DNA from 3 places in the Ruegeria sp. C11 genome. Region 2 is predicted to be linked to each of the others. Evidence: riboswitches for the same ligand, from Rfam matches in the RefSeq annotation. Region 2 holds a riboswitch; each other region holds the start of a gene.
What was found. Region 2 has a riboswitch for cobalamin ahead of ACR0NA_RS02960 (DUF1636 family protein). Riboswitches for the same ligand answer to the same signal wherever they lie in the genome.
Positions count from the first base shown of each region.

Region 1: it holds a riboswitch for cobalamin, as region 2 does, so the genes downstream of both, ACR0NA_RS18165 (DUF1636 family protein) here and ACR0NA_RS02960 (DUF1636 family protein) in region 2, are expected to answer to the same signal.
Region 3: it holds a riboswitch for cobalamin, as region 2 does, so the genes downstream of both, ACR0NA_RS21105 (hypothetical protein) here and ACR0NA_RS02960 (DUF1636 family protein) in region 2, are expected to answer to the same signal.

Region 1 covers NZ_JBQFSB010000011.1:82,374-85,614, forward strand. Annotated here, with positions in the region: gene ACR0NA_RS18155 (DUF1826 domain-containing protein) at 1-567, shown strand, start outside; gene ACR0NA_RS18160 (DUF6525 family protein) at 564-836, shown strand; cobalamin riboswitch at 941-1,147, shown strand; gene ACR0NA_RS18165 (DUF1636 family protein) at 1,250-1,606, shown strand; gene ACR0NA_RS18170 (ABC transporter ATP-binding protein) at 1,603-2,388, shown strand; gene ACR0NA_RS18175 (ABC transporter substrate-binding protein) at 2,407-3,241, shown strand, end outside.
Region 2 covers NZ_JBQFSB010000001.1:579,677-582,917, reverse strand. Annotated here, with positions in the region: gene cobN (cobaltochelatase subunit CobN) at 1-398, opposite strand, end outside; gene cobW (cobalamin biosynthesis protein CobW) at 405-1,460, opposite strand; gene ACR0NA_RS02960 (DUF1636 family protein) at 1,457-1,837, opposite strand; cobalamin riboswitch at 1,932-2,140, opposite strand; gene ACR0NA_RS02955 (LysR substrate-binding domain-containing protein) at 2,213-3,097, opposite strand; gene ACR0NA_RS02950 (NAD(P)-dependent oxidoreductase) at 3,219-3,241, shown strand, end outside.
Region 3 covers NZ_JBQFSB010000017.1:47,293-50,533, reverse strand. Annotated here, with positions in the region: gene ACR0NA_RS21115 (DNA polymerase III subunit gamma/tau) at 1-813, opposite strand, end outside; gene ACR0NA_RS21110 (protein-tyrosine phosphatase family protein) at 981-1,484, shown strand; gene ACR0NA_RS21105 (hypothetical protein) at 1,502-1,909, opposite strand; cobalamin riboswitch at 1,998-2,203, opposite strand; gene ACR0NA_RS21100 (TetR/AcrR family transcriptional regulator) at 2,221-2,784, opposite strand; gene ACR0NA_RS21095 (alpha/beta hydrolase family protein) at 2,870-3,241, shown strand, end outside.

The DNA of each region.
Region 1 (3,241 bases), on a different contig from region 2:
TTCGCCACGTTTCTGCAACCCGGATGCGCTGCTGCGATCTGGCGGCGGCATGCGCCTGCCGACGTCCAAAGCTGGCTGAACGGGCTTGACCCGGAGGTTCTGCCTCGCGGTCGGGTCATTATGCCGTCGAACGCGGTCAGGGATGCCCTGGCGAACCTCTGCGACTGGTCTGGTTTGCCTGACACTCCTGAAAGAGGGTGGTTACAGGATGATATCGTGTCCCTGGCTGACATGTTCTCGGACCTGTTGAATGCAAGGTACCTGCGATTGCGGTTGGATGTTGTGACCACCAACGCCTGTCGCAAATTTCATATTGATGCGATTACCGCGCGGTTGGTTTGCACTTATCGCGGTACCGGAACACAGTACGGTATTTCGCAGGATGGAACGGATCCAGCACATGTGTTCACCGTTGAAACCGGCGCTCCAATTCTCTTGCGGGGGAAGCTGTGGCCCGAACAGCCATCGTTCGGGCTGTTGCATCGCTCGCCGCCAATTGAGGGTACAGGTCAGACCCGGCTTGTACTGGTGCTGGACCCCGTGTTCGACCCGGAAGACGAAGCATGAGTCGGAATCTCGGGCAATGCAGTTTACGACGCAAGCGGCGTTCCGATGATCCAATGGCTGCATTTGACGGCTTGCCAGCGCCGTTAAGGCGTTGGTTGTCCGAAGCAGCCTTGCCATGGTCCCCCACATCCGCGCGACGCATTTGGTCAAAGTCGCAGGCCCGAGGTCTCACGGCGGAGGAAACACTTCGGTCCCTGAGCGAAGCCGAAGCCAGAACGCTTGCCCGTGACCGGCAATCAACTGTTTTCAAACTCATGTCCCGAACGTGAATGAGGTCCGTGTCTCATTCATCTCGGCTTGACGAAGTCGAATGCAAAAACTGCGCTCGAGAGGTTTTGTTTCAGGTCCCGATTGACAAGACATCCGGTCTAGGACAATCAGGACACAGATGGTTCCCCATGGTACGCCCAGGGGATGAAAAGGGAATACGGTGCGGTCCGCCTGTCGGTGCCAAGTCCGTAACTGCCCCCGCAACTGTAAGCGGTGAGCGACGCCAAACAACCACTGGCCAAAAGGGCCGGGAAGGAAGGCCAAGCGACGATCCGCAAGTCAGGAGACCTGCCATCGCATGTTTAACCAACCCGGGGCGGGGCGTCCTGGAAGGAGGCTTTGATGGCACGTCTGACACGTGTTTACATGATCGGCACCTTCTGTCCGCGCTTGGCTTTAAGCGGAGCGGACAATGTCGGAAACACCTGACCATTTCCTTCTGATCTGCTCGACCTGTCGCGGCACACTGTCTGTCGGGGCCATGCGCAATGCGCTGACCGGAAAGCTGCCGACGGGATTCGCTATCCGCACAGTTGCCTGTATGGCCGGTTGCGCGCAGCCAACAACTGTCGGATTTCAGGCCGTCTGCAAAGCTCAGTATCTGTTCGGCGACATTGAAAGCGCGGAAGACATCGAGGCGTTGGCCGAATTTGCACAGCAATACCACGACAGCCCAGATGGCTGGACCAATGCCACCGACCGGCCGGGTCCACTTTTTACAAAAACGCTTTCACGTTTGCCTGGGATCCAATTGCAGGAGCCATCATGACGACCTCGGCCTTTCTGGTTGCGCGAGACCTCGAATACTATGCGCTCAACGGTGATGTCCTGCTGCAGGACGCCTCGTTTGAGTTGGACGAGGGCGCGATACTGGCAATTGCCGGTCCGAATGGGGCTGGAAAAACAACGCTTTTGAACCTGCTGTGCGGGACGGCTGAGATCGTGCTGGGCGACGTTCTGGTCAAGGGGCGCAGCCTGAAACAGATGCCCGCCAAAGACCGGGCCCGGATGATAGCCGTTGTCAGCCAGCAAGAGCTTCCCGATGGGAGGCTTTTGTTGCGGGATTACGTCGCGATGGGTCAGATTCCGATTCGGGCCGACCGTTCGGCTGCAGAACACGCAGCAGAACTGGAAAGGGTACTGAACCTGACCGGCCTGAATGCATTGGCAGACAAACGGATGGCAATGCTGTCCGGGGGTGAGCGGCAACGCGCCCATATCGCCCGTGCTTTGGCGCAGAATCCATCACTGCTGTTTCTGGACGAACCCACCAACCATCTGGACCCGGATGCCAAGGGGAGGATGCTGTCGTTGGTTGCCGAGCTGGGCATCACGGTGGTGATGATCGTCCACGATCTGGTGATGATTCCCGAATTCGCCACCCATGTGGCGCTTATTAAATCCACGCGGCTTACGGGATTTGGCCCCGTGGCCGATGTGCTGACCCCGGAACGGGTCCGCGACACGTTTGGCGTCGACTACCTGTGCTTTCACCACGAAGGCCGCGTGATCCCGGCGCTGGATATCCGAAGAATAACAGTCTCAACCTAAACCAAGGAGCATTCCCGAATGAAACACATCTGGTCCATGGCGCTGATCACAGCCATGGCAGGCGCCGTGTCCGCGCATGAAGTCAGCGTTGACAACTGTGGCGAACCGCTGGTGTTCGAAACTCAGCCTGAACGGCTGGTCGTGCACGACATGAACATGACTGACATGGCCTTTGCGCTGGGTCTGCAGGAGAAGATCGTCGGCCTGACCGGCATCACCGGCTGGTACAAGACCAGCCCGGAATTCGACAAGTTGCGCGGTGAAATCCCGGAGCTGGCGCCCAAATATCCGACAGTCGAAAACCTTGTGGCCGTCGAGCCTGACCTGTTCTTCGCTGGCTGGTATTACGGCATGAAGCCGGGCGGTGACGTCACGCCGGACACGCTGGAGCCCTTTGGCATCAAGACCATGATCCTGACCGAAAGTTGCGTGCATCTGGACAAGGACCGCCCCGAGGCCAGCATGGGCCTGCTGTTCGATGACGTTCTGCGGCTGGGTAAGGTCATGCATGTCGAGGACAAGGCTGAGGCGCTGGTCACAGGCTGGAAGGAAGAGCTGCACGCGCTTGAAGCTCAGACCGCAGACCTGCCCAAACCGCGCGTCTTCCTGCTGGACGGTCCGGCGGATGCGCCGTTTACCGCGGGCAAATTCGCCATCCCGGACGCGATGATCGCCGCCGCTGGCGGTGAGAATGTCACGCATGACATGGACACCAGCTGGGGCCGTACCTCGTGGGAGGCGGTGGCCGCCGCGAATCCAGAATTTCTGGTGCTGCTGGATTATCAGACCGGAAACGGGGCTGCGGACACGTTCAAGTTTCTTCAGGAACATCCGGTGATGTCCCAGACCGACG
Region 2 (3,241 bases):
AGGGTCGAATAGTCGTCCAGCCGCGTATCCTCGCGCCCGTCCGCGGGCAGCACGGCCAATGCAATGCCCTTGGCCTGCGCCAGTGCCAGCACCTGCTGCACCCCGTAGGACCAGTAGGGTACACCACCGATCAGGCGGATCAGGATACCTTTCGCGCCTTCCAGCGTCTGTTCGACATAAGTATCGACCGACAGTGGGTGCTTCAGTGCCGTCAGGTTGGCCAGCCGCATCGTCGGCATCCGCCCCTCGGGTCCGCCACCGCGATGCCAGCCTGCCGCGAAAGCGCCAAGGTCGCTGTCCGAAAAGGACAGCACCACCAGATCTGCCGGGCTCTGGCCCAGATCGGTCGGGGTCTCGGTTTCTTCTAACCCGTGGCTTTCGCGGAAGACGACGTGCATGTGCGGTTACTCGGCGGCCTCGGCAACACCCACGAGGATATCGCGGATTTGGGCCTCTTTGATGTCGTCATGCTCGGCAATGACCACCAGACGCGAGCGACGCTCTTCGCCGGGTTCCCACGGGCGGTCATACTGGTGCCGCACGCGTGCGCCAACGGCCTGCACCAGCAGGCGCATCGGTTTGCCCTGAACGGCGGCATAACCTTTGACGCGCAGTATGTTCAGCTCGTTGGCCAGACGTTCGATATTGGCGACCAATTGAGCCGGATCGGTCTGTTCCGGCAGTTCAACGATGATGCTTTCGAAATCGTCATGCTCGTGATCATGATGGCCGTCGTGATGCGACGGACGGGCGTCCATGTCATCCTCGGCTGCGGCCTCAAGCCCCAATACGACGCGCACGTCAACGGCACCTTCGGCCACCTCGACGACGGGCAGGGGGCGCGGAGCCTCAGCTGCAATGATCTCTTTGGCCTTGGCAACGCCTTCCGGACCGGCCAGATCGGGTTTGGTCAGCAGGATAATGTCGGCACACGAAATCTGGTCCTCGAACACTTCGGACAGCGGCGTTTCGTGGTCAATCGAGTCATCGGCCAAGCGCTGTGCATCCACAGCTTCGACATTCGGAGCAAAGCGACCGGCGGCCACGGCTTCGGCATCGGCCAGAGCGATCACGCCGTCCACGGTGATTTTCGAACGGATATCCGGCCAATCAAACGCCTTCAGCAGCGGCTTGGGCAGCGCGAGGCCGGAGGTCTCGATCAGGATGTGGTCGGGGCGTGGCTCCAGCGCCATCAACGCCTCGATAGTCGGGATGAAATCATCGGCCACGGTGCAGCAGATGCAGCCATTGGCCAGTTCCATGATGTTTTCCGCCGGACAATCCGGGATCGCGCAGGATTTCAGGATGTCACCATCGACGCCCACATCACCGAATTCGTTGACAACAACGGCCAGACGCTTGCCTTGCGGGTTCTGCATCAGGTGGCGCACCAGCGTGGTTTTGCCCGAGCCCAGAAAGCCGGTGATCACAGTAACGGGGAGTTTTTCGAGGTTGCTCATTTCAGGGCTCCAATCGGGGGAATGCGGGCCGCACAGTTTTTGCGGAAATGTTCAGGACGTTCGCGCCACTTCACCAGACCGTCTTCGGTCTCAAGATATTTGGTGGTGCCTTCGACGATGGTTTCGACGTGGTCGGTTTCGTTCAGGTTTTCGTAGACAAAAGTCCAGCGGGATGGGCCGCCGCGCAGGACAATGGAACAGCCCTGATCGCAGTTCGACAGACATTCCACCGCTTTGAGGTTTACTCCGTCAGGCAGCTCGGCCTGTTCCAGCGCTTTGTGCAGCAAGGTGCCAGGGCGCTTCGCGTCGTCCTCGATAGGCAGCCCACGACGGCACGTGGTGCAGACCAGCAGCTCGACTGGCGCGGTCTCGGTCATGTCTCTCATCCCCCCAAATCCTCTTCGCGGGGGACGGGGTTTCATGCGGGCCACGTATCACGACATGGACCCGGCACCGGAACACCCCGCCCGGTTACATCTACGGCTGCTGGCAGGTCTCCCGGCTTGCGGATGTCAGAGCTCTGGCTCTGGCAGATGTCCCGCCTTCCCGGCCTTGCGGGCCAGTGGCTTTGGGCACCCTCTCCGGTCACGGTCGCGGGGGCGGCTGCGTTTGACGGAAAACCGCTGACGCATTCCCTTTTCATCCATTTAAAAATGGACACCAACGCATGCGACATGCGGCACGGGCAGGGGGCTTGTCAAGCGTACTGGCGCCCTTGTGACACGCCGCATCCGAAAAGCGACTTGAGGCAGTCAGTCAGCGTCATGGGTCGCCAAACGCTCCTGCAACCATGCCTCGAACAGCCGCGCAGGAGTGGACGGCTGCGACCCCGTTGTCGCGCGGATCAGGTAATGTGACTGGGCAAATGGAATCGGCGGCCCCACCAATTGCAGCGGCGCGCCCTGCGTGATGGCGTTGCGGGCAAACCGGGTTAGAACGGTGGCATAACCCGCGCCTGCCATCACCAATTGCAGCGCGGCCACCGTCGTGTCCACAGAATGACGGGCCGAATTCTCGGCAACGGCGAGGCCATTGGCCTCGAAATATCTTGCCCAGTTATCCTCATATCCCAGAATATGAACCAGAGGTCCGTTTCGCAGGTCTTTGAGCCCGGGGAGCGGGTCACCAGCACGACAAACAGGCACAATGGTTTCAGAGCAGAGCTTTTCGGCAATCACGCCGGGCCAGTCGCCATATCCCAGCCGAATTTCTACATCCACGTCCCCCGGAGCAACGCTGTCATTCCAGATATGGGACACAAGGCGCACGGGAATGTCAGGGAACTGGCGACAGAACTCAGGCAACTCGGCTGCAATCCAATAGGTGGCGGTTGAAATGGCCGCCCTGATGGTCAGGCTTTGCCGGGTCGCCGGGCCAAACAGACTGTTGGTGCTCAGTGCGATGTCGGACAGCGCCCGCCGGACAGTCAGCGCATAGGACTGTCCCAGTTCAGTCAGGTCCAGTCGGCGTGCATTGCGAGTGAACAGTTTTTCCCCAAGTTCAGCCTCAAGCGACCTTATGTGCAGTGAAACCGCTGTTTGCGTCAGGCCCAGTTCCTGCGCGGCGACAGTAAAGTTCAGATGGCGCGCGGCGGATTCGAAACTGCGCAACCAGGCCGGATTTGGGAGGCGGTCCATTTATCACCAAAAAAATTTTATGATTGCGACTGTTATTATTCGTTTCTGTTGCCCTTATCCAGCATTGATAATCCGCGTGTGAATCGCGAATGCGCAAATGGCCACTCTGGGAGGAATAGGCATGAAAGTTGGCTTCATAGGTTT
Region 3 (3,241 bases), on a different contig from region 2:
GTCGCCGCGCAGGATCATGTCAGTCAGATCCAGTACGCGCCCTCTGTCCGCCAGCCCCAGCATCGCGCGTACCTGATCGGCCGAGGTTTCCCCCGCCCCATGAGAAATCGCCTGATCCAGCAGCGATGTCGCGTCACGGGCGGAACCTTCCGCGGCGCGGGTGATCAGGGCCAGTGCGTCTTCGGCGATTTCCGCGCTTTCGGCGCTAGCGATTCTGCGCAACAGGCCAAGCATGTCCTCAGGCTCGATCCTGCGCAGATCAAAGCGCTGGCAGCGGGACAGAACCGTCACCGGAACCTTGCGAATCTCGGTGGTGGCGAAGATGAACTTTACATGCTCGGGTGGTTCCTCCAGCGTTTTGAGCAGCGCGTTGAAGGCGCTGGTCGACAGCATGTGCACTTCGTCGATGATGTAGATTTTATAGCGCGCGCTGGCGGCGCGGTAGCGGACCGAGTCGATGATCTCGCGAATATCGTTGACGCCGGTGCGGCTGGCCGCATCCATTTCCATGACATCAACATGGCGGCCTTCCATGATGGCCGTGCAATGTTCACACTTGCCACAGGGTTCCGTCGTTGGACCGCCTTCACCATCCGGGCCGATGCAGTTCATGCCCTTGGCAATGATCCGTGCGGTGGTGGTTTTGCCGGTGCCCCGAATACCGGTCATGATAAAAGCCTGCGCAATCCGATCGGCTTCGAAGGCATTTTTCAGTGTCCGCACCATCGCGTCCTGACCGACAAGATCGGCAAAGGTTTCGGGGCGGTATTTTCGGGCAAGGACCTGATAGGCCGTGGATGCGGTGTCGGTCATGTCTGCTCTGGCGGATTCGTACTGAAGCCGCAGCGTAGAGCCCCCCGCCGCCCGCGTCCACAGCAGGTCGTTGCGAAATTAATTTGGATAATGCCCGATGCGGGGTAAATTACAGCTGTGGGTAACCGGACGGCCATGACTGACAGGGTCTGTTTGGGGGGAGTTAAATGTCTGAACTGGTGATATACGCCTTGCAGGTCGGCGGCGGAACGCTGGCCATTTCCCCGCTGCCGGGACGTGGCGGAAGATATTCCGAAGATTTGAACACGATTGCCGACTGGCAACCAGGCCTTGTGATCTCGATGACCACCGAGGTTGAGATGATTCAGGAGGGCGCGCGGCATTTTGGCACCGACATTCAAAGCCGCGCCAGCCGCTGGGTGCATCTGCCAGTCGAGGATTTCGGAGCGCCGCCTGCCGAAATTCGCGCGCGATGGCGTGATGCTAGCGCCTCTGCCCGGCAGGCGTTGTCGGGTGGTGGACGTGTGCTGGTGCATTGCAAAGGCGGGTGCGGCCGCTCGGGCATGGTTGCCCTGCGGTTGATGGTAGAGTGCGGCGAAACACCCGCAAAGGCGCTGAGCCGCCTGCGTGCCGTGCGCCCTTGCGCGGTCGAGACCGAAGGGCAGTTGGACTGGGCCACAAAGCCCGCGCAGGCGCACGCGCAGCACTGACAGTAACTTGCGGTGACTTAAGCCGAAGCGTGGGTCGGACCACAGGTGGCGGCGTTGGCTGCTCGAGGCGTCGCCTCTAGAATCGCGCAGGGTGGATTGGTGATCCAACCGGACGGCAGGGATGTTGAGGCCGGATTCAACAGGACATCCGCATAGCGGTCCAGCTGAGCGGTTTCGGTTGCTTCATCCACATCGCAGTACACGCGAATCCGGCTTCCATTTGCGTGAAACCGCGCCGTACAGCCGCCAGGGCAATGTGCAAGTTCAATGTTACCCTCGATCTCGAAGCCGTCCGAAGTTGCCCGGCGAGCCTGTGTGACGGCCTTGGTAAGAGTGTTTGCCATGTGCAACAACGCCGGGCAGGGTTCGCCGGTACGTTGGCAGACCGTGGCTGAAAGCACGTGTGTCTCGGTTTTCAAAATCATGATGCGCCCTCCGCGCGACGGATGGGGCGTTGATCAGGGGAAAGACGGCGCTGTGCGTCAAACCCATTACGGACACCCCGCCCGAATTCGAGTTACAGTTTCGATGGCAGGTCTCCTGACTTGCGGGTCATTGCTTTGCCGACCTTCCCGGCCATTCGGCCAGTGGCATTTCGGCATTGCTCTCCGCCTACAGTTGCGGGGGCAGTCGCGGCATTGGTTCAATTGAACCGCACCGTGTTCCCTTTTCATCCCGTCCGAAGATTCGGCACGGAAACCATCACGCAAGTGCTACCCGCACGGAAGCGCCCGGGTCAACGGAATTCGTCGAACCGCATCATCTTTGGAAGTCCGCGCAGTACGTCCGAATTCTGCCGGGCGCGCGCCAGTTGCCATCCGCCCTGCAGCAGGATGAACAGTGCATCTGCCTGAAGGTCGGGGTCTGGTACGTTCAGGCGCCTTGCGTGGTCTTTCACTTCGGTCATCCAGCCTTCGTACAGATGATAGGCGTGCTCGCGAAATTCGGTGTTCTCGGGCCCTTCGAACAGCGTTGCCGAGATGGGGCAGGTGTCCCAATGCCCTGACTTATCGAAAAGTTTCGCGATCTTGTGGCACAGGGTCTCAACACCTTCTCGAAAGTTCCCGGCGGGCTCAAACGAGGCTGCGATCAGGCGCAGCATGCCATCCGACGCCCATGTCGCGGCAGCAAGCGCCAGATCGGATTTACCGTTCGGAAAGTGATGATAAAGCGAACCCTTGGGCGCATTCGCAGCCATAAGCAATTCAGACAGACCAACGCCATGATAACCCGAACGCTGGAACAGCTCGGCAGCGGTGCGGATCAGGCGGTCTTTGGTCGGAAGCGGACGTTCGGTCATTTGAATTGCATATTGACGAGATTAGACCGATTGGTCCAGAACGAATTGAATGGACCGATTGGTCCAGTGATTGGCGGGGTGTGTGATGTTGGACAGCCAGAACTCGGTAGCAGTCGAAGATTTCAGGTTTCCATCGGGCGGCGCGGAACTTTCGGCCCGCCTGTATTCACCGGCATCTGAACCTTCAGTGGTGGTCGTTCTTAACGGCGCGACGGGTGTACCCAGGGATTATTACAAGCATTTTGCCCGATGGCTGGCAGCGGAAAAGGGAATGGCCTGCCTGACCTATGACTATCGTGATTTCGGCCATTCGCAGACAGGCCCACTAAAGGCGTCCACAGTGACCATGGCAGACTGGGCCCTGATCGATATGCCAGCTGCACGAACTGAGATGCGGCGCAGGTTCCCTAACGCGAAACTGTGGGTCATAGGTCATTCCGTTGGCGGGATGCTTGGG